2 regions of the Dinoroseobacter sp. S124A genome follow, and region 2 is predicted to be linked to the other one. Evidence: riboswitches for the same ligand, from Rfam matches in the RefSeq annotation. Region 2 holds a riboswitch; the other holds the start of a gene.
The links. A riboswitch is a leader RNA that binds a small molecule or an ion and turns the genes downstream of it on or off. The one in region 2 is predicted to bind cobalamin.
Positions count from the first base shown of each region.

Region 1: linked by a shared signal. The riboswitch ahead of ACP15I_RS15620 (energy-coupling factor ABC transporter permease) and the one ahead of ACP15I_RS05730 (DUF1636 family protein) in region 2 are both predicted to bind cobalamin.

Region 1 covers NZ_JBNAGD010000006.1:45,774-56,376, reverse strand. Annotated here, with positions in the region: gene ACP15I_RS15635 (hypothetical protein) at 62-544, opposite strand; gene ACP15I_RS15630 (GNAT family N-acetyltransferase) at 702-1,160, opposite strand; gene cobW (cobalamin biosynthesis protein CobW) at 1,157-2,251, opposite strand; gene ACP15I_RS15620 (energy-coupling factor ABC transporter permease) at 2,385-3,071, opposite strand; cobalamin riboswitch at 3,107-3,330, opposite strand; gene smc (chromosome segregation protein SMC) at 3,519-6,971, shown strand; gene ACP15I_RS15610 (hypothetical protein) at 7,013-7,687, opposite strand; gene ACP15I_RS15605 (class I SAM-dependent methyltransferase) at 7,848-8,558, opposite strand; gene ACP15I_RS15600 (hypothetical protein) at 8,727-9,077, shown strand; gene ACP15I_RS15595 (lytic murein transglycosylase) at 9,074-10,243, opposite strand; gene cbiB (adenosylcobinamide-phosphate synthase CbiB) at 10,341-10,603, opposite strand, start outside.
Region 2 covers NZ_JBNAGD010000002.1:169,072-179,674, forward strand. Annotated here, with positions in the region: gene ACP15I_RS05715 (valine--tRNA ligase) at 223-3,258, opposite strand; gene ACP15I_RS05720 (xanthine dehydrogenase family protein molybdopterin-binding subunit) at 3,379-5,688, shown strand; gene ACP15I_RS05725 (DUF2235 domain-containing protein) at 5,891-6,985, shown strand; cobalamin riboswitch at 7,047-7,264, shown strand; gene ACP15I_RS05730 (DUF1636 family protein) at 7,369-7,779, shown strand; gene ACP15I_RS05735 (ABC transporter ATP-binding protein) at 7,776-8,558, shown strand; gene ACP15I_RS05740 (ABC transporter substrate-binding protein) at 8,570-9,505, shown strand; gene ACP15I_RS05745 (FecCD family ABC transporter permease) at 9,511-10,557, shown strand.

The sequences.
Region 1 (10,603 bases), on a different contig from region 2:
CCGTTTCTCCAAGTGCAGCGGCGGGTCTATCAAGCCTGCCGCAGCCCGGCAATGGCGGGCGCTAGCGCTTGGGAAAAATCGGCGGGCCCTTCAGGACTGGGTCGCTCAACCGGTGGGGCGCGCGATGCAATTCCCGCTCATAGAGCACCAACTCATCGCTCCCCAGCTCTTCGGAACTGGCGATATACTGGTTGCGGCGCAGGGCTTCGGCCTGGATCGGGTGCATCCGATCCACCCAGGCGCGGATCACGCGCAGGCGCAGGCTGCGCGCGAGCGTCTCGACCTGCTCGATCAGGATATCCGGCAGGCTGCCGCCGGCCTCGGCGGCGACGAAGCGAAAGGCGCTGACCAGACCGAAACTGCCCATGTTGCGCAGGGCGATACAGCCCAGTCCGACCTCGTCCCGTGCGGCGAGGTAGAAATAGCCGTTCGGCCCCGTCACATCGGACATGTCCGGGCGGGTCCGCGATTTCGGCGGGATCAGCAGCGTTTGCGCCAGAGGGTCAAACGGGGTGGACCGGTAAATCCGGATCTCGCGTGGCATATGTTCATAACTCCGGGCCCGCAGACGGACCCATACCCCTCGACCAAAGTATGACCGGTTGCGGAGGGAAAGGCGAGGATGAAATCCAGCTTTGCGCCGCGACGGCAAGCAAACCCGGGAGAAACTGACTAAAAACCGCGCAGAAAGTTGCGCCGGATCAAGCCCCGAGTGGTTTTTCGTAAAAGCGGCTAAGGGGATCGTCGAGATAATCGCCAAAAGGACCGCGCGTCGCGAATCCCTCACGCTCGTAGAGCGCGCAGGCCGAGGTCAGATCCGGTCCCGTCTCGAGCCGCAAAGCGGGCAGCCCATCCTCGCGGGCAAACCCCTCAAGCGTGCGGAGCAGAGCCGCGCCCGCGCCGAGGCCGCGCGCCTCGGGGGCGACGAACATCGACTTGATCTCGCCATATCCCGCCCGGGTGGCCAGCGCCGCGCATCCGATCGCCGTGTCGTCCGCGAAGGCCAGCACGAAGCGGATCGCCGGATCGTCCAGATCCTCGGGGGCCATGCTGTAATTCACCTCAGCCGGGTACCGGTCGGCCATCATTGCCGCGCTGGCCCCGAGAAGCGCGCGCGCCTCAGGGCCGAGCGGGTCAGCGCGTCGGACGGTGACGGTCATGCACGCAGGGCCGCGTCGATGGCGGCCTGGTCGAGCCCCGCCTGGCCGATCACCACCAGCCGGGTCTCGCGCGGCTCCGACGCGCCGAGCGGGCGGTCGAAATAGGTGTCGATCCGGGGGCCAACGGCCTGCAGGGTCAGGCGCATGGGCTTGCCGGCCACGGCGGCGAACCCCTTGAGGCGCAGGATATCGTGATCCTCGATCACCCGGGTGACATGGGCCGCGAACCCCTCCGGGTCGGTGATCTCGGGCAAGGTCACCACGAAGGAGGTGAAAGCATCATGGTCGTGATCATGATGGTGGTGATGGTCATGGTCGTGAGGATGGTCGTCATCATGGTGGTGATGGTCGTCCTCGTGATGATGGTGGTGATGGACCTCGCCGCGCGCGTCCAGATCCGCCTCGGCCCCGATGCCCTGCCCCAGCAGGACATCCACCGGCAGCGCGCCTTGCGTCGCGCTGACCACCTGCACGCCAGCGCGGGCTTCGGATTTCAGCCTGCCGGTCAGGGCCTCGGCCTCTGCCGGGCTCAGCAGGTCGGACTTGTTCACCACCAGCATGTCGGCGCAGGCCACCTGATCCTCGAACAGCTCCGAGAGCGGGGTCTCATGGTCGAGATTCTCGTCCAGCTTGCGCTGGGCATCCACCGCGTCGACGGAATGGGCGAAACGGCCCTCGGTCACCGCCTTGCCATCGACCACCGTCACCACGCCATCCACGGTCACCTTGGTCGAGATCCCCGGCCAGTTGAACGCCCGGACCAGCGGTTGCGGCAGGGCCAGCCCCGAGGTTTCGATCACGATGTGATCGGGTGGCGTGTCGCGGGCCAGCAGGGCCTCCATGGTCGGGATGAAGTCATCGGCCACGGTGCAGCAGATGCAGCCATTGCTGAGCTCCATGATGTCATCCTCGGTGCAGGTCTCGTCCCCGCAGCCCTTGAGGATGTCGCCATCGACGCCGAGATCGCCGAACTCGTTGATGATCAGGGCGATCCGCTTGCCCTCGGCATTGGCGAGCATATGGCGGATCAGCGTGGTTTTCCCGGCGCCGAGAAAGCCGGTGACGACAGTGGCAGGAATTTTGGCGGGCATGGGTGGCTCCGATCAGGGGATGCGCGACCGGGGCATCGCCCGGCCGGGATAAGGTCGCGGGGCTCTGGCCCTTTGCCGCGACCCGGAACGTGGTATTGCCCGGGTCATGCGGCGCGGGCCAGAGCGGCGTTTGTCAGGCCGTCTGCGGGTGAAAGAGCCGCGGTGTGACCAGCGCGCTCTGGCGGCCCGAGCGGTTCAGGGTCTTGGCAGCCCAGAGGATCGCCAGATCGGCCACCGGTTCGATGATCAGAACCAGCATATAGGCCGCGCCAAAGCTGACCACGGCGGCCAGGTTCTCGGCCCCGACCCCCGAGCCATAGATCGCCCAGAACGCCACCCAGGCGACCACGCCGCCCTGATAGGCTGCCGACAGCTTCAGCGCCTGGGCGTAGCTGAGGTCTACATAGGCCGTATCCGGCGCGATGATCCGCTTTGCCATCAGGTGAATGCCAAAGAGCGGCACCAGCAGCGTCGTCAGGTTCATCCCGTATTGCGGCAGGTCGATGGGCGCGAAGAGCACGCCCTGCAGCAGCAGACCGAGCGCCAGTCCGATGGCCGCAGGCGCCGTCCCGAGGATCAGCAGAAGCGTCGTGCCGAGGATGAAATGCACCTCCGAGACGCCCACGGCGAAATGGGGCAGAAGCTCGAAGAAGACGAAAACCGCCAGCGTCGCCAGCAGGCTGCGGGCCACCAGCGAAGGCGCGCCGCGCGCCACGAGGCTGTCCCAGATCAGTTTGCCGGAATAGGCCACGGCCCCGGCTGCGGTGGCATAGCTCAGGACAAGTTTGGCGCCGTTCACGACGCCGGGTTCGATATGCATGTTGTATCTCCATACCCTGTCACACCCGACAGGAGGGGGTTGCGGTCTGCATGGCTGGTCTCCTGGCTCACGGGTCGATGGGTATCCCGGCCTTCCCAGAGCAGGGCGCTCCAGTGGCGTGTCGGCATCCCTCTCCGCATACAGTCGCGGGGGCGGCTGAGGCTTGGGCCCTCCGGGTTGGATCGGGCCGTTCCACATTCCCATTTGATCCCCCGGACGCTTGGCGCGGGCACGGGGAACCATGCCCGGCGTTTGTGCGCGCGGGACCCGCGGGCCGTCAAGATCCGAGTTGGGGCGCAGGTGCCGCAGGCGGCACGGGTTATCTTGAAGTCACCGCAATATATCGCGGATTTCGACTTATCCACGACGATATTTGGTGGCGGGATTGACTCATGAGCCGCAGGCCGTGACCCTCGGAGGTTGAAGAATCATGCCCGGAGACCCCCGATGCGGTTCAACCGACTGCGCCTGAATGGCTTCAAGAGCTTCGTGGACCCGACCGATCTGATCATCGGCGACGGGCTGACCGGCGTGGTCGGACCGAACGGATGTGGCAAGTCGAACCTGCTCGAGGCGTTGCGCTGGGTGATGGGGGAGAACCGGCCGACTGCCATGCGGGGCGGCGGCATGGAGGATGTGATCTTTGCCGGGGCGGCCAGCCGCCCGGCCCGCAACTTCGCCGAAGTGGCGTTGATCATGGACAATTCCGACCGCCGCGCCCCGGCGGGGTTCAACGATACGGACCAGCTCGAAATCATCCGCCGGATCACCCGGGATGTGGGCTCGGCCTACAAGACCAACGGCAAGGATGTGCGGGCGCGCGACGTGCAGATGCTCTTTGCCGATGCCTCCACCGGGGCGCACTCCCCGGCGCTGGTGCGGCAGGGCCAGATCTCGGAGCTGATCAATGCCAAGCCCAAGGCGCGGCGGCGGATCCTCGAAGAGGCTGCCGGGATCTCGGGGCTCTACCAGCGGCGTCACGAGGCCGAGCTCAAGCTCAAGGGCGCCGAGGCCAATCTCGACCGGGTCGATGACGTGTTGGAGGCGCTGGCCGCGCAGCTCTCGACCCTCGCGCGGCAGGCCAAGCAGGCGGCCCGCTACCGTGAAATCGGCACGCAGCTGCGGCAGGCCGAGGGGCTTCTGCTCTATCGGCGCTGGCGCGAGGCCGATGAGGCCCGGCTGGTCGCGGTGCAGGCACTGACCGCCCGCACCACCGAGGCGGGGGCGGCCGAAACCGCCGCCCGGCAGGCGGCGCAGGCCCGGGTCAAGGCAGACGAGGCGCTGCCCCCCCTGCGCGAGGAAGAGGCGATTGCGGGCGCGGTGGTCCAGCGGCTCCATGTGCAGCGCGACACTCTGGCCGATCAGGAAACCCGGGCGCGCGACGCGATCGAGACCCTGACCGGGCGGATCACCACCCTTGAGGCCGACATCGCCCGCGAAGAAGGGCTGAACAAGGATGCGGGCGAGACCATCGACAAGCTCGAATGGGAGCAGGGCCAGATCGCCAAGGCCGCCGAGGGCCATGACGAAAAGCTCGCCGAGGCGGCAGAGGCCGCGCGCGCGGCGGGCGAGGTTCTGACTGACCGCGAGACGACCCAATCGGAGATGACCGAGGATGTGGCGCGGCTCGCGGCTCGGCACCAGTCGACCCAGCGCCTCTTGCAGGAGGCAACGCGGACCGAGGCCCGCGCGCAGGAACAGGCCGCCAAGGCCGATACCGCCCTGTCCGAGGCGCAGAGCGGTTTGACCCAGGCCGAGGCGCGATTTGCCGAGGCCGGAACGGCCCAGACCGCCGCACAGGCCGAGACCGAGGCCGCCGAGGCCGCCCTGACCGAGGCCGAGGCTAAGCGCAGCGACATTCAGGGGCAGGAGGCGGATGCCCGCGCGGCCCGCTCCGAGGCCGAGGGCGAGGCGACGGCCCTCCGGGCCGAGGTCGGCGCGCTGGAAAAGCTTGTGGCGCGCGACCGGGCCGAGGGTGGGCAGGTGCTGGATGCGGTGACCGCCGCGCCGGGCTTCGAAGCTGCACTCGGGGCCGCGCTGGCCGATGATCTGAAAGCGCCTCAGGTCGATGGGGACCGCTCGGGCTGGCATTTGCTGCCGGGCTATGACAGTGCCGCATCCCTGCCCGAAGGGGCCACTCCGCTTGGGTCCCATGTGACCGTGCCGGGGGTTCTGGCGCGTCGGATGGCGCAGGTCGGGCTGGTGGACCGGGCCGATGGTGCGCGCTTGCAGGCCGCCTTGCGGCCCGGCCAGCGGCTTGTGTCGCGCGAAGGCGATCTCTGGCGCTGGGACGGGTTGGCCGCCCGGGCCGAGGACGCGCCCTCGGCCGCCGCCGCCCGGCTGCAGCAGATCAACCGGCTCTCGGCGCTCAAGGCGGATCTTGAGCAGGCCGAGGCGCAGGCATCCACCGCGCGGGCCAGTCACGAGGCGTTGCAGGCCGAATTGCGCGCCGCTGCCGAAGCCGACCGGCTCGCCCGGGACGCGCGCAAGAGCGCCGAGCGGGCATTGGGGGATGCGAGCCGCGCCCTGAGCCGGGCCGAGGCGGACAAGAACATCATGGCGGGCAAGCTCGAGACGCTCTCGGGCTCGGTCGCGCGCTACCGCGACGAGGTGCTGGAGGCGCGCAAGGCCCTGTCCGAGGCCCAGACCGCCCAGGCCGGGCTCGGCGACCTGGAGGCCGCACGCGCTCAGGTCGAGGCGATCCGTGTCACGGTGGATGCGGCGCGCATGACCATGCTCGCCAAACGCTCCGCCCATGATGAGCTGCGCCGCGAGGGCGAGGCCCGCACCCGGCGCAGTCAGGAAATCACCCAGCAGATCAGCGGCTGGCGGCACCGGCTCGAGACGGCGGAGGCGCATAAGACCGAGCTCGAAGGGCGGCTCGCGGAGAACCGCGCCGAGCTGAAGACCGCCACCGCCGCGCCCGGCGAGATTGCGTCCAAGCGTGATGCGCTGGCCCATGAGATCTCGCGCGCCGAGGCCCGCAAGGCGGCCGCTGCCGACGCCCTCAGCACCGCCGAGGGGGCCGCGCGCAAGGCTGAGCAGGCAGAGCGGGATGCCGAGCGCGCCGCGTCCGAGGCGCGGGAGGCCCGGGCGGCCTCCGAGGCGCGCGCCGAGGCGGCTGCCGAGACCGTGGCGCTTGCCGCCGACCGGATCCAGGAAGCGCTGGAGGTCACGCCCCAGCAGCTGCTCGACACGCTGAAGGTCGACGCGGACGGTATGCCCGCCGCCGAGGCCATCGAGGCCGAGGTCAACCGCCTCAAGCGCCAGCGTGATGCCATGGGGGCCGTGAACCTGCGCGCCGAGGAAGACGCCAAGGCCGTGGACGAGGAATACCAGACCCTGACCACCGAGAAAGGCGATCTGGAGGGCGCAATCGGCAAGCTGCGCACCGGTATCTCAAGCCTGAACAAGGAGGGCCGCGAGCGGCTGTTGACGGCATTCGAACAGGTGAACGAGAACTTCTCGATGCTCTTCACCCATCTCTTTGGCGGCGGCGAGGCCAAGCTGGTGCTGGTCGAATCCGATGACCCGCTCGAGGCCGGGCTCGAGATCATGTGCCAGCCTCCGGGCAAGCGGTTGAGCACCCTGAGCCTGCTGTCGGGGGGCGAGCAGACGCTCACCGCGCTGGCGCTGATCTTTGCGGTGTTCCTTGCGAACCCGGCCCCGATCTGCGTGCTCGACGAGGTGGATGCGCCGCTTGACGATGCGAACGTGACCCGTTTCTGCGACCTGCTCGACGAGATGACCCGCCGCACGGAGACCCGGTTCCTGATCATCACCCACCACGCGGTGACAATGGCGCGGATGGACCGGCTGTTCGGGGTGACCATGGGCGAACAAGGGGTCAGCCAGCTGGTCTCGGTGGATCTGCGCAAGGCGGAGACACTGGTCGCATAGCAGATGCGCGTCGGCGTCAGCCCGGGCTTGAATTCTGCCGGTCAGTTTGGCCGGTAGTCCGGTTCAGAGCACGGAAGATAGGCACCGCTGTTTGGACCTGTCACGTGATAGGGTTTGCACTCGAACGCATGGTTCAGTTTCACGGCCGCGCCGGGTTTGTCCGGAAACACACCAGAGATGTCGTAGGCGAAGCTGCTTTGCGGATCATAGGCACCATGCGGCCAAGTCTTGTAGGCCGCGATGTAGATCCGGTGATAATAGGCGGCCTTGCTGGGCGCGCGCGCCGGTTCCGTAAAGAAGTGCCGCCACGCTCCGGAGACATGGTCGGACAGGCCGTCTCCAAATTCGGAATTGGGGCGGGCGTTATGGGCGTTCACCCAGATCTCCGCCAATTGCGCAGACTGGCTGGGGGTCATCCTCTCGAGGCCGACATAACACCTCCCCGATTGGTAGAGCACGGATACGGCGGAATCCGGTGCTGAAACATCAATGCGCGTTGCTGTTCCTCCGAATCTCGAGGCAACCGGGTATTGGGAGACGGTGAACCCGGCGCGTTGAAAGTTTTTGAGGACGCGCTCTTTGTTGAGGGGCTCAGAACACGCCCTGACCGCCTTTTGTGCAACCGCAAAGCTTTGTGGGTCCGCGGGGACGGAGCTGATGAATGTGGGGTCGACCGGGGGGACCGTGCATCCGATCACGGTGAGAAAGGCGATCAAGGATCGCGCTGCGCGCCATCGCATCCTGCACTCCAATCAAAACAAATAGGCACCCAAAGATGGTCTTTGGGTACCACGCCCGTGTGGTTGCAATCGATGTGACGTAAGCGCTTGTGTCCACTTTGGGAGCTGTCAGCCGGGTTGTGGCTGGAGGAGGTCTTTAACGGGCCCGCAGGCTGGCCCAGAAAAACCTTCCCTGATGCTCGAGATGTTCGACCCCCCATCCTGACAGAGCGGCGAGTTCCTCGAGCTCGTGGGGTTCGGGGTGGAACCAGCCGAACTCGGGCCCGGTCTCGCCCTCATAGGAAAGGCGGAGTTTCAGCTCACCGCGCCGTCGGCCTGCGGCGAGGTTGCGCTCTTGATAGGCGACGTGCGTTGGGTTTTCGGTCCCTTTGACGTTGAGCCCCGTCAGCAGGAGCTGTCCGCCCGCGCCGCAGATTCCGTGCAGGATGCGCAGCAGGGTGACGCTGCCATCGAAGGTCCCTCCGATTCCGACATTATTGCCAAAAAGCGTGATCTGCGCGGGTCTGAGCGGAAGCTCTGGCAGGGGGTCGGACAGCACATCGACCGCGTTGACCCCGGTCAGCCCCTGTGCCCGGCACACCGCCACAGCCCCCTCCGAGCTGTCCAGCCCGACGGCCTCATGCCCCTCTGCGGCCAGCCATCTCAGGTGGCGCCCCGCGCCGCAGCCCACATCCAGGGTCGGCCCGGAGATGCGCCGCAGGGCGGGGACCTCGAATTCGAAGGGCGCGTCCTGAAAATAGAGGCCGGGGCTGTGCTCATCCGTCCATCCGTCATCCCGCAGCACCTTGAGCGGGATGTCGGTTTGCCCGTTGTAATACCCCAGAAGGGCCTTGCCAAAAATGTCCATGGCGGAACGCTACCGGGGCGTCGGGCAGGGGACAACACGCGACCGGGATGGACCGGACCGTTTGCGGGAGGCCGCTTTCTGCTGCGGCCATGTCAGCGCCTGACTGAAATGTGACGGGGGAAATCGCGGAGACCGGGCTACCATTGCGGCACATAACCCGGAGATCCCATGCGATACCTGACACTCGGATTGATACTTCTCGCCCTGCCCGCCGCAGCGCAGGACTGGGCCGTGCGCGACGGCGACAAGTCCCTCGCACAGGCCGCCCTGACCGAGCGGCTCGTGGGGCAGCAGATCCAGTTCTACGATAACGGGATTTCGCGGTTCGAGACCGACGGGCGCTACTCTTATACCTATGATCAGGGCGGAACGGCCTATGGCCAGTTCGAGATCGCCGAGGACGGGCTGGTCTGTATCGACTTCATCAACGGGTTCTCCCGTTGCGACCGCTATGTCGAGAATGGCGAGCGATTCATTCTGCTGACCACGGACGGGCTGCGCTTTCCGATCCGTCCCTAGAGCTTGGACAGAAGCGCCTGCGTGGGCCAGGCATCTGCCGGCAGGCCCAGACGCGCCTGCTCGGCCTGCACGGCGGCGCGGGTGCGGGCCCCGAGAATGCCGTCGATCTTGCCTACGTCGTAGCCTTTGGCCTGCAACCGGGTCTGGAGCTGTTTCATCTGCGCATCATTGAGGCCGGGCTCGGGGCTACCGGCGTCAAAGACCGGCGCGCCGGAGAGGCGCGTGGCGAAGTAAGCCGCCGTGGTCACATAGACGAAGCTCTGGTTCCATTCGAAGAAGACGTCGAAATTCGGATAGGCGAGGAAGGCCGGGCCCTTGCGCCCCTGGGGCAGGATCAGCGCAGCCTTGAGCCCGCTCTGGATCTCGCCCCAGCGCGGGGTGACGCCCATGCGGGCCCAGTCGCGTCCGGACTTGCGATGCGTCAGGCCCGTTTCCGCCCAGTTGAGGTCGCTGGGCACCGAGACCTCCTGCAGCCAGGGCTCGCCCTTGCGCCAGCCGAGGCCGCTCAGCATGTTCGCCCCGCTCAGCAGTGCATCGGGCGCCGAAGTCTTGAGATAGACATGCCCGTCGCCATCGCCGTCGATCCCCTTGGTGAGGATGTCCTCGGGCAGCATCTGAACCATCCCGATCTCGCCCGCCCAGGCGCCGGTGGTGCGCGCCGGATCGAAATCGCCCGCCTCGTAGAGCTCCAGCGCGGCAAAGACCTGCGGGCGAAACAGCTCGGGACGGCGGCAGTCATGGGCGAGGGTGACCAGCGAGTTCAGCGTGTTGAAATCGCCCTGCACCGCGCCGTAATCGGTCTCCAGCGCCCAGAGGGCCAGAAGCACCCCGCGGGGCACACCGAACCGCGCCTCGGCCTGATCGAACACCGCGTCGAAGCGCTGGGCGTTGCGGCGGCCATTATCCATGCGGTTCTGGCTGATCACCCGGCGGGCAAACTCGGTGAAGGGCATCTTGAACACGCCCTGGGCCCGGTCCGCGCGCAGGGTGCGTTTGTCCTGGGCGGCGGTGCGAAAGAAGGCGTCAACGGTGGATTTGCTGTGACCCTTGGCCTGCGCCTCCGCCTTGAGCCCGGCGACGAAGCTCGAAAAGCTGCCCCCGCATTGGGCGGCGGCGGTCCCGGTCAGTGCGAGCGAGATCAGGATCGGCAGGATGGCTTTACGCATGGGGCTCCCCTCAGGCTGGTCGCGGCGACGGTAGCAGGCTCGTCCCCGACCGCAAGCGCCCAGGGGTTAACGTGGGGGGGCATGGGGGCACCGTGGGTCAGACGACGGCGAGGATCGCGACCAGTGCCAGCGTCAGGCCCCAGGCCCGCCAGAGCGCGCGGCAGGCACCCTCGATGGTGTCGGGGCCGGGGGTGCGGCTGCCCTCGGGATGGACGAAGGGGAACTCCCGCATTGCGCCGTCATAGCTGCGGGGGCCGGCCAGTGCCGTACCAAGCGCCACGGCCATCGCCGCCTCGGGCCAGCCCGCATTGGGGGAGCGGTGCAGTGGCGCGTCCCGGGCGATCAGCGGCCAGTCCTGCG
Region 2 (10,603 bases):
ATGGCCTAGCGCGGCGAGGGCCGCGCTGCAACGTTGCGCAGAAGGTGAGGGGGTATTGAGTATTTGTGGAACAATGAAGGGCAAGGGGCTTGCCCGACGGATCCACCGGCGCACGGCTGGCCCCTGAGCGCGCGTCAAAACCTTAAGTCTCCAAATATCCCCGCCGGAGGCTCCTGTGGGATGAGCAGCGCCTCGGGTGGGGTGGGGCGCTGCGTTTTTGGGTCAGCTGGCTTCTGCGAGGCGGTCCAGGGCTGCGCTCAGGGTGGCGAGTTCGGCCTCGCCGGTGGCCAGACGTTCGCGGCTTTCCTCGACCACTTCGGGTGGGGCGGAGGCCACGAATTTCGCGTTGTTCAGCCGTCCCTTCAGACCGCCCAGCTCTTTCTGCAGCTTGGCGAGGGTTTTGCCCAGACGCTCTTTCTCAGCGCCCACATCGATGATGTCCGCGAGCGGCAGGGCGAAGGTCCCGCCATCGACCGCGATGGTGAGCGCGCCCTTGGGGGGCTCGTCGGCTTCGGTCACCTCGCCGATGCGCGCGAGACGTTTGATCAGCGTCTCGTTATTGGCATAGGCCTTGCGCCCGGCCTCATCGAGCGCGACCTGCACCACCGGCACGTAAAGCCCTGCAGGGACACGCATTTGTGCGCGCACGGACCGGACGTTTTCGATCAGCGAAATGGTCCAGTTCATCTCGCGATCCGCCTCCGGATCTACCAGATCGGCAGCCGTGTAGGTTGGCCAATCCGCATGGACCAGCATCTTGGCGCGGGTGCCGGTGGTGTCCCAAAGCTCTTCGGTGATGAAGGGCATGATCGGGTGGAGCAGGATGAAACACTGCTCCAGAACCCATGCCATCGTCTCGCGCGTCTCGGCCTTGGAGGCGTCGTCCCCGTCGAGCAGAAGCGGCTTGGAGAACTCCACATACCAGTCGCAGACCTTGCCCCAGACAAAGGCATAGAGCGCGGTTGCCGCGTCGTTGAACTTGTACTCGGCCAGTGCAGCATCGACCTCTTCGCGGACCTTCGCGGTCTCGCCGATAATCCATCGGTTGAGGGTCTGCGTAGCGTCGGGCAGCTGTCGGACATCTGTCGGGCAAGTGTCGGGCACGTCCGCGCGGGCCGTAAAGACTTCGTTCATCTCTGCATAGCGCGTGGCGTTCCAGAGCTTGGTCGTGAAATTGCGGTAACCCTGCACGCGCTGCATGTCGAGCTTGAGCACCCCGCCCAGGCTGGCCATGGCGGCGGAGGAAAAGCGCAAGGCGTCTGCGCCGTATTCGTCGATGATCTCCAGCGGGTCGATCACGTTGCCCACGGACTTGGACATCTTCTTGCCCTTGGCGTCGCGCACGAGCCCGTGGAGGTAGACTTCGTCAAAGGGCACCTCGCCGGTGACGGCCAGCTGCATCATCATCATCCGGGCGACCCAGAAGAAGAGGATGTCCTGACCGGTCACGAGGGTGGAGGTCGGGAAGTATTTCTTGAGCTCGTCCGTATCCTCGGGCCAGCCCAAGGTGCCGATTGGCCAGAGGCCGGAGGAGAACCAGGTGTCGAGCACGTCGGGATCACGCCAAAGCAAGATCAGGTCATCGTCTCGTGCTTGCGACTCCAATTGAGAGTCGCATTCGTCTACGCGTTCCCCAGCATAGTAGCTTTTGGCTTCTCGACGGACTTCATCAAAAGTCGAGCCACAGAAGGTTTTGAGATCTGAGGGAGCATAGCTGTAAGTGTTATCCACCTTGCCCGGCCCATACCACACCGGGATCTGGTGGCCCCACCAGAGTTGGCGGGAGATGCACCAGGGCTCGATATTGTCGAGCCAGTGGTAATAGGTCTTCTCGCCGCTCTCGGGCATGATCTTGACCGTGCCGTCGCGCACTTTGTCGAGCGCGGGGCCGACGATCTTTTCGGCGTCCACGAACCACTGGTCGGTGAGCATGGGCTCGATCACGACCTTCGAGCGGTCGCCGAAGGGCTGCATGATCGGTTTGTTTTCCACCAGCGGGATTGTGGCCGGGGTGTCCTCGGGGGCGTTGTCCTCGGCGACCTTGGGGTTGGGGATCATGACCGCGAGGCCTTCGGACGTGATCTGCTCCACAACCGCCTTGCGGGCCTCGAAACGGTCAAGCCCACGTAGCTCGTCCGGGACGAGGTTGATCGCGTCGCATTCGGCTTCGCCCAGCGTGCGCTTGCCCTCGGCCACTTCCATGGCGATGGTTGCGGCCTCGGCATAGGGCACGCCGTCATCGCGCATCTGGGCGCGAGTATTCATCAAGCGGTACATGGGGATGCCACCGCGCTTGGCGACCTGATAGTCGTTGAAGTCATGGGCGCCGGTGATCTTCACCGCGCCGGAGCCAAAGTCGGGGTCCGGGTATTCATCGGTGATGATCGGGATCAGGCGGCGGTGCTCTTTGGGGCCCACGGGGATCTCGCAGAGCTTGCCGACGATGGGCGCATAACGCGTGTCATCGGGGTGCACCGCGACCGCGCCGTCGCCGAGCATGGTCTCGGGCCGGGTGGTGGCAATCGAGATGTAATCGCGGGTCTCGCGCAGGGTGACGGTGCCGTCCTCGTCCTTTTCCACGTATTCGTAGGTCTGGCCGCCCGCGAGCGGGTATTTGAAGTGCCACATATGGCCGGGGGTCTCGATATTCTCGACCTCGAGGTCCGAGATCGCGGTCTCGAATTTCGGATCCCAGTTCACCAGCCGCTTGCCGCGATAGATCAGGCCCTTGTCGTACATATCGACGAAGACCTTGATGACCGCGTCGTGGAAGTTCGGGCCCTTGCCCTTGTCCGGATCGCCCTCGGCCCCGCCCATGGTGAAGGCCTCGCGCGACCAGTCGCAGGACGCGCCCAGACGCTTGAGCTGTCCGATGATGGTGCCGCGGGATTTGACCTTCTGCTCCCAGACGCGGGCGAGGAACTTGGCGCGGCCCATTTCGGCGCGGGTCGGCTCGCCATTTGCGGCCATCTCGCGTTCGGTCACCATCTGGGTCGCGATGCCCGCATGGTCCGTGCCCGGCTGCCAGAGCGTGTCGTAGCCCTGCATCCGTTTCCAGCGGATCAGGATGTCCTGCAGGGTGTTGTTGAACGCGTGGCCCATATGGAGCGAGCCCGTCACGTTGGGCGGCGGGATCATGATGCAATAGGTCTCGTCCCGGCTGGCATTCGCGCCGGCGGCAAAGCAGCCCTCGGCTTCCCAGCGGGCATAGAGACGGGGTTCGGCCTCGGCGGCGTTGAAGGTCTTTTCCATGGGCATGGCGGTCATCCTTTGCACTTGGGCGTGGAGATAACGAAACCCCGTGGGAAGGGAAAGGGGCGGTCTGGACAGTGGGCGGGATGGGGCTAAGGTTCAGGCCGGACGAGCGAAGGAATTCTCATGACCAAACAGCGCGACACATTCGGGATCAGCCAGCCTGCGGCGCGGGTGGAGGATGTCCGGTTTCTGACCGGCGCGGGGCGCTATGTGGATGACATCGCGCCCGAGGGGGCGCTGCATGGGGTGGTGCTGCGCTCGATGGTGGCCCATGGGGCGATCACGGCGTTGGATGTGGCCGAGGCGGCGGCGATGCCGGGGGTTGCGCTGGTGCTGACGGGGGATGATCTGGCCGCGGCCGGGCTGCGCATGGATATGCAGGCGACGGTGATGCCGAACCGGGACGGGACGCGCGGGGCGGGGCCGGTGCGGCCGCTGCTGGCGCAGGGGACGGTGCGGTTCGTGGGCGAGCCCATCGCCATGGTCTTTGCCGAGACGCTGGATCAGGCGCGGGACGCGGTGGAGGCGATCGCGCTGGAGATCGACGAGAAGCCCGCCAAGCTGGACACGGCACCGGGGGGTGCCGCGCTCCATGCGGAGGCCGGGGATAATGTGGCTTTCGACTGGGCCTGCGGCGAAGAGGCGGCGACCGAGGCGGCCTTTGCCCGCGCGGCGCATCGGGTCGGGCTGGTGGTTGAGGACAACCGGATCATCGTGAACTCCATGGAGCCGCGGGGCTGTTTTGCCGCGCTCGAGGAGGGGCGCCTGCATCTGTCCCATAACGGGCAGGGGGTCTGGACCATGAAGGCGCAGCTCTGCCGCAATCTGGGCCTGAGCGCCGAGGAGGTGCGGGTCACCAACCCGGATGTGGGCGGCGGTTTCGGAATGAAAGGCATGGCCTATCCCGAATACTTCGTGGTCGCCCATGCGGCGCGGGTGCTGGGCCGACCCTGCCGCTGGATGTCCGAGCGCACCGAGGCGATGCTGAGCGACAATGCGGGCCGGGATCTGGTCTCGGATGTGGAGCTGGCCTTTGACGCGGATCTCAAGCTGATCGGGTTCAAGGCGGACGTGCTGAGCAATCTCGGGGCCTATAACTCGCAATTCGCGCAGGCCATTCAGACCAGCCTCGCCATGAAGGTGATGACCGGCGTCTATGACGTGCAGGCCGCCTATATGCGGGTGCGCGGGATTTATACCAACACCACCCAGGTGGATGCCTATCGCGGGGCCGGACGGCCCGAGGCGATCTACACGCTGGAGCGGGCCATGGATCACGCGGCGCGCAGCCTGGGCGTGGATCCGTGGGAGCTGCGCAAGCGCTCGTTCATCACGCCCGAGCAGATGCCCTATGCCGCCCCCTCGGGGGAGACCTATGACGTGGGCGCTTTCGCCCGGGTGCTCGACCGTGCGGGCGAAGAGGCGGATCGCGCCGGCTTTGCGGCGCGCAAGGCCGCGAGTGAGGCGGCGGGCAAGCTGCGCGGGCAGGGCCTGTGCTACTATATCGAGGCGATCCTCGGCGATCCGAGCGAAGGGGCCAAGATGGTCTTCGAGGAGGATGGCAGCGTCACGCTCTATGTGGGCACGCAATCGAACGGGCAGGGCCATGAGACGGTCTTCGTGCAGGTCCTGCACGAGATGACAGGCATCCCCGCAGAGCGGATCCGTATCGTCCAGGGCGACAGCGACCTGATCGCCAAGGGCGGGGGCACGGGCGGTTCGCGCTCGGTCACGGTCCAGAGCCAGGCGACCCGGGCCATGGTCGATGTGGCCATCGCGGCCTTTGCCCCCTTCCTCGCGGATCGCATGGGCGTGGAGGCGGCGGAGATCACCTTTGACGAGGGCAGCTTCCGGGCCGAGGGCTCCAACGTGGTGATGACCATGATCGAGGCCGCCGAGGCGGCCCGCGCCGCCGGGGAGACCGCGCTGCTGACCCATGAGGCCGAGACGACCCTGCCGGGGCGGTCCTTTCCCAACGGGGCCCATGTCTGCGAGGTCGAGATCGATCCCGAGACCGGCGTGGTGGCCGTGGACCGCTATACGGTGGTCGATGATTTCGGCGTGCTGATCAATCCGCTTCTGGCCGAGGGGCAGGTCCATGGCGGCGTGGCCCAGGGCATCGGGCAGGCGATCACCGAGCATGTGGTCTATGACCCGGAGGGGCAGCTTCTGACGGCGAGTTTCATGGATTACGGCATGCCGCGCGCCGATGACGTGCCGATGATCGCCTTCTATACCGAGCCGGTGCCGTCCAAGAACAACGTGCTGGGCATGAAAGGCTGCGGCGAGGCCGGAACCGTCGGCGCGCTCGCTGCCGTGGCCAATGCGGTGCAGGACGCGGTCTGGGATCTGGGCCTGCGCAAGGTAGACATGCCCTTCACCCCCGCGCGCATGTGGGAAATGCTGGCCCAAACCCCCCACGCCGCCGAATAGATGGATCGGTGGCCCCGCCGTTGGCGGGGCCGACCCGCGCGGATTCTGCAGGTTTTGCATTAAGATTAACGCGCAAGTCGTTCACGCATAAGTCTTTCCTGCGCGCGCCGATTGTTCGCAAATCCGTGTGCTCACGGGCCGCACACGGCCCTGTGCTCGGTCTGTTCTTTACTTAACCTTTCGGGACTACAATCTTGGGGGTATGAGGACACCTGCCCCGAACCCGGCGGCGCGCCCCGCCCATGTCCCCACGGACCATATCGTCATTCTCGACGGGACGATGTCCTCGTTCATGCCCGGACGCGAGACCAATGCCGGGCTGGCCTACAAGCTGATCCGTGACCGCCGCGACCCCCATGTCACCCTGTTCTACGAGCCGGGGATCCAGTGGCAGGGCTGGCGCCGGTCCATCGAGGTGATCGCCGGGATCGGCATCAACCGGCAGATCCGCCGCGCTTACCGGTTTCTTGCCCATCGCTATCGCCCGGGGGACCGGATCTTTCTCATGGGCTATTCGCGCGGCGCCTATGCCGTGCGCTCGCTGGCGGGGCTGATCGACCGCTTTGGCCTGATCCGGCCCGAGGCCGCGACCGCGCAGCGGGTGCGCCAGCTCTATGCCTATTACCAGGAACGCCGGGACAGCCGCTTTGCCGAGCGGTTTGCCGACCGCTATTGCCACCGGCAGGTGGAGATCGAGATGGTCGGGGTCTGGGACACGGTCAAGGCGCTGGGCATCCAGATGCCGGGTCTGCGGCGGCTCGCGCCCATGGCCAGCGCGTTTCACTCGGATCAGCTCAGCGGCGCGGTCAAGCACGGCTTCCACGCGCTGGCCCTGAACGAGCGGCGCCGGGCCTTTGCCCCGGTCCTGTGGCATTGCCCGCCGGGCTGGAACGGCCATGTGGAGCAGGTCTGGTTCCGTGGCACCCATGGGGATATCGGCGGGCAGCTGGCCGGGTTCTCTGCCGCGCGGCCCCTCGCCAATATCCCCTTCGTCTGGATGCTGGAGCAGGCCGAGGCCTGCGGGCTGCGCCTGCCCGATGGCTGGCAGGACCGCTTCCCGCGCGATGCCAATGCGCCCTCGATGGGGTCCTGGCGCAGCTGGGGAAAGCTGTTCGTGCGGCGCCGGGCGCGCCGGGTGGGGGTGGACCGCTCCGAGAGCCTGCATGAGAGCGTGCCGCGCCGCCGCCGGATCCCGCCCCTGGGCGCGCTGGCCACCGCGGCGGGCCAGAGCCTTGCCGCCATCCTGCCGCGCGGGCGCGCCGCCCGTCCCGCGCCTGAGCGGATCTCCCACCGCTGAGCCGGGCCCTGCGGCGGTTTTACCCGATCTGTCAGGATGGCTTGACGGGCTGGGCAAACTTCCCGACAGTCGCCCCGATGGTTCCCGGAGGCCAAAGGCCAGGCCGGGATGAAAAGGGAATACGGTGAGGAGGAGCCAAGCGGCGCCAAATCCGTAACTGCCCCCGCAACTGTGAGCGGCGAGCGACCCCGATGATCACCACTGAGCGACCGCGCTCGGGAAGGATCGGGCGAGCCCGGACCCGCGAGTCAGGAGACCTGCCATCGGTGACGTAACTTCAACCCGGGCGGGGTGTCCGGACAGGAGGCTATGATGGTGAGACGGGTCGCTCCGTTTCGATATCCCGGTCCCACGCACGCCCCTGGGCGATCGCGGAGGGCGATATGGCAACCCCAACCCACAGAATCACGGTCTGCACGTCGTGTCGGCACAAGGGCAGTGACTGCCGCCCGGGCTATGAACTGATCGCCCGGCTGCGCGCGGCCATCGCGGCGGCGGGCGACAGCGTGCCCGAGAGTTTCGAGATTTCCGGCGTGGCCTGCATGGCGGGCTGCGAGCGGCCCTGCACCGTGGCCTATCACGGCACGCGCAAGGCGACCTATCTGTTTGGCGACATCGAACCAGACGTGGATATCGACGATCTGGTGGCCTTTGCCCGGCAATACGCGGTGCTCGGCAATGGCTGGTGTTCCTCGGTGGATCGGCCGGGCAAGCTGCGGCGCACCACGCTGGCACGGGTGCCGGCGGCGATCATCGCGCTGAAAGAGGCGGCCCCCGGGCAGCGCGCGTCATGAGCGCTGCAGATCTGAGCGCCGACGGGATCAGCTGGGCCCCGCGCCGGGCGGACCCGCTGCTGGTGCATCCCACAAGCTTTCATGTGCCTGCGGGCGATGTGCTGGGCGTGGTCGGGCCGAACGGGGCGGGCAAGTCGACGCTTTTGCGGATGATCTACCGCTTCCAGCGGCCCGCCACCGGACGGATCCGGGTGGGGGGCGCGGATCTCTGGGAGATCTCGCCACGCGAGGCCGCGCGCAAGGTCGCGGCGGTCCTGCAGGAGCATGCGTCGTCCTTCGGGCTGACCGTGCGCGAAGTGGTGGCGCTGGGCCGCACGCCCTTTCGTTCGGGACTGGCCAGAACCGGGGCGCAGGATGCGGAAAAGGTCGAGGCGGCGCTGGCGCAGCTGCACCTGACTGGGCTGGCCGAGCGCGATCTCGCCACGCTCTCGGGCGGCGAGCGGCAGCGCGTGATGGTGGCGCGCGCCCTCGCGCAGGAGCCGCAGGTGCTGGTCCTCGACGAGCCGACCAATCATCTGGATATCCGCCACCAGCTCGAGGTGCTGGCCCTGATCCGCAATCTCGACCTGACGATCATCGTTTCGCTCCACGACCTGAACATGGCCGCCGAGATCTGCGACCAGATCCTGCTGCTGGAGGCGGGCTGGACCCGCGGTTTCGGCACCCCCGATCAAGTGCTGACCGAGACGGCCGTGTCCCACGCGTTCCGGGTCGAGGCCCGGCGCGAACGGCTCGACCCGAGCAACAGCCAACATCTTTCCTTTCACCTTCCTTCCTGACTGAAGACCCCATGAAACTGACATTGACGCTCCTCGCCACGACCCTGCTGACCACTGCCGCGCTGGCCGAGACCACCGTGCAAAGCTGCGACCGCGAGGTCACCTTTGACGCCCCGCCCAAGGCGGCCGTTTCCCATGATGTGAACCTGACCGAGATGATGCTGGTCCTCGGGCTGGCGGATCGGATGGTCGGCTATACGGGCATTTCGGGCTGGAAAACTCTGGATGAGACCATGCGCACGGGCGTCGAGGCCTTGCCCGAACTGGCCGAGAAATACCCGACCAAGGAAGTGCTGATCGGGGCCGATGCGGATTTCTTCTTTGCCGGGTGGAATTACGGCATGCGGGTTGGCGGTGACGTCACGCCAGAGACCCTCGCGCCCTTCGGCATCCCGGTCTATGAACTGACCGAGAGCTGCATCCATATCTCTGAAAAAGGTCCGGCGAGCATGGAGGACATGTATGCTGACCTGCGCAATCTGGGCGCGATCTTCGGGGTGCCGGAGCGGGCCGAGGCGCTGATCGCGGGCTATGAGGCGGATCTCGCAGATTTCACCGCCAATCTGCCCGCGTTGGCCGAGGCGCCCCGGGTCTTTGTCTATGACAGCGGCGAGGATGTGCCGTTTACCGCCGGGCGCTATGCCATGCCGAACGCCCTGATCGAGGCGGCTGGCGGCACCAACATCATGAACGATTTCGAGAAAAGCTGGGCCACCGTCGGCTGGGAGGCCGTGGTAGAGCGCAATCCGGAGGTCATCGTGATCGTCAATTACGGCTCGGTCACCGCCGAGGAGAAGCGCGCCTTCCTGCGGTCCAACCCGGCCTTCGCCGAGATCGACGCGGTGAAGAATGACCGCTTCGTGACGCTCGAATATGTCGAGGCCACGCCGGGGCCGCGCAATATCGCGGCGGTCAAGACCCTCGCCGCCGCCTTCCGCGCCGAGTGAGCGACATGGCGCGATCCGCCCCGGTCCGGCGCGCGCGGGCGGCGCTGTTCCCGCTGGCCATGGTGGCGGGGGGCGTAGCGCTGATCCTGTCGGTCTATGCTGCCGTGAGCCTCGGGGCGATCTCGATCTCGGCGCCGGTGGTCTGGGGGGTGCTGGCCAACCAGATCGTGCCGGGTGCGGTGCCGGTGGACTGGTCGGCGGGGCGCGAGGCGATCGTCTGGGACATCCGCTTTCCCCGGGCGCTGCTGGCCTGCTGCGTGGGTGCGGGTCTGGCCATGGTGGGCGCGAGCCTGCAGGCGGTCACCCGCAACCCGCTGGCCGATCCGCATCTGCTGGGCATTTCGGCGGGGGCGGCTTTTGGGGCGATCCTCGCGCTGCTTCATACGGGGCTGTTTCTCGGGCTGCTGACCGTGCCGCTGCTAGCCTTTCTGGGCGCGCTGGGGGCGACGCTGTTGGTGCTGGCGGTGTCGCAATTCGCCTCCGCCACCAGTGCAGACCGGCTGATCCTGGCCGGGGTTGCGGTGTCCTTCATCGTGATGTCCCTGGCCAATATGCTGATTTTCCTCGGAGATCCCCGGGCGAGCCATACGGTGGTCTTCTGGATGCTGGGCGGGCTTGGGCTGGCGCAATGGGATCAGCTGATCTTTCCCTTCGCGATCCTGGTGGTCGGGGGGGCCTATCTGTGGCTGAACGCGCGCAATCTCAACGCGATGACCATCGGCGACGAGACGGCCTCGACCCTCGGGATCCCGGTGGCGCGGTTTCGGCTGTCGGTCTTCGTGATGGGCGCGCTGGTCACCGGGGCGATGGTGGCGTTTTCCGGGATCATCGGCTTTGTCGGGCTGATGGTGCCCCATATCGTGCGGCTGGTGGTGGGGGGCGATTACGCGCGGGTCCTGCCGATTTCGGCGCTTCTGGGGGCTGTGTTCCTGCTCTGGGCGGATATCTGTGCGCGGCTGGTCATGGCCCCGGACGAGATGCCCATCGGGGTTGTTACCGGCCTGATCGGGGGCAGCTTCTTCATCTGGCTCCTGCGCCGCCGGTTGGGGTGAGGGGGCCGCGATTTCAAATCGCGGCCCGGGCGCGCAGCCTGTAGGC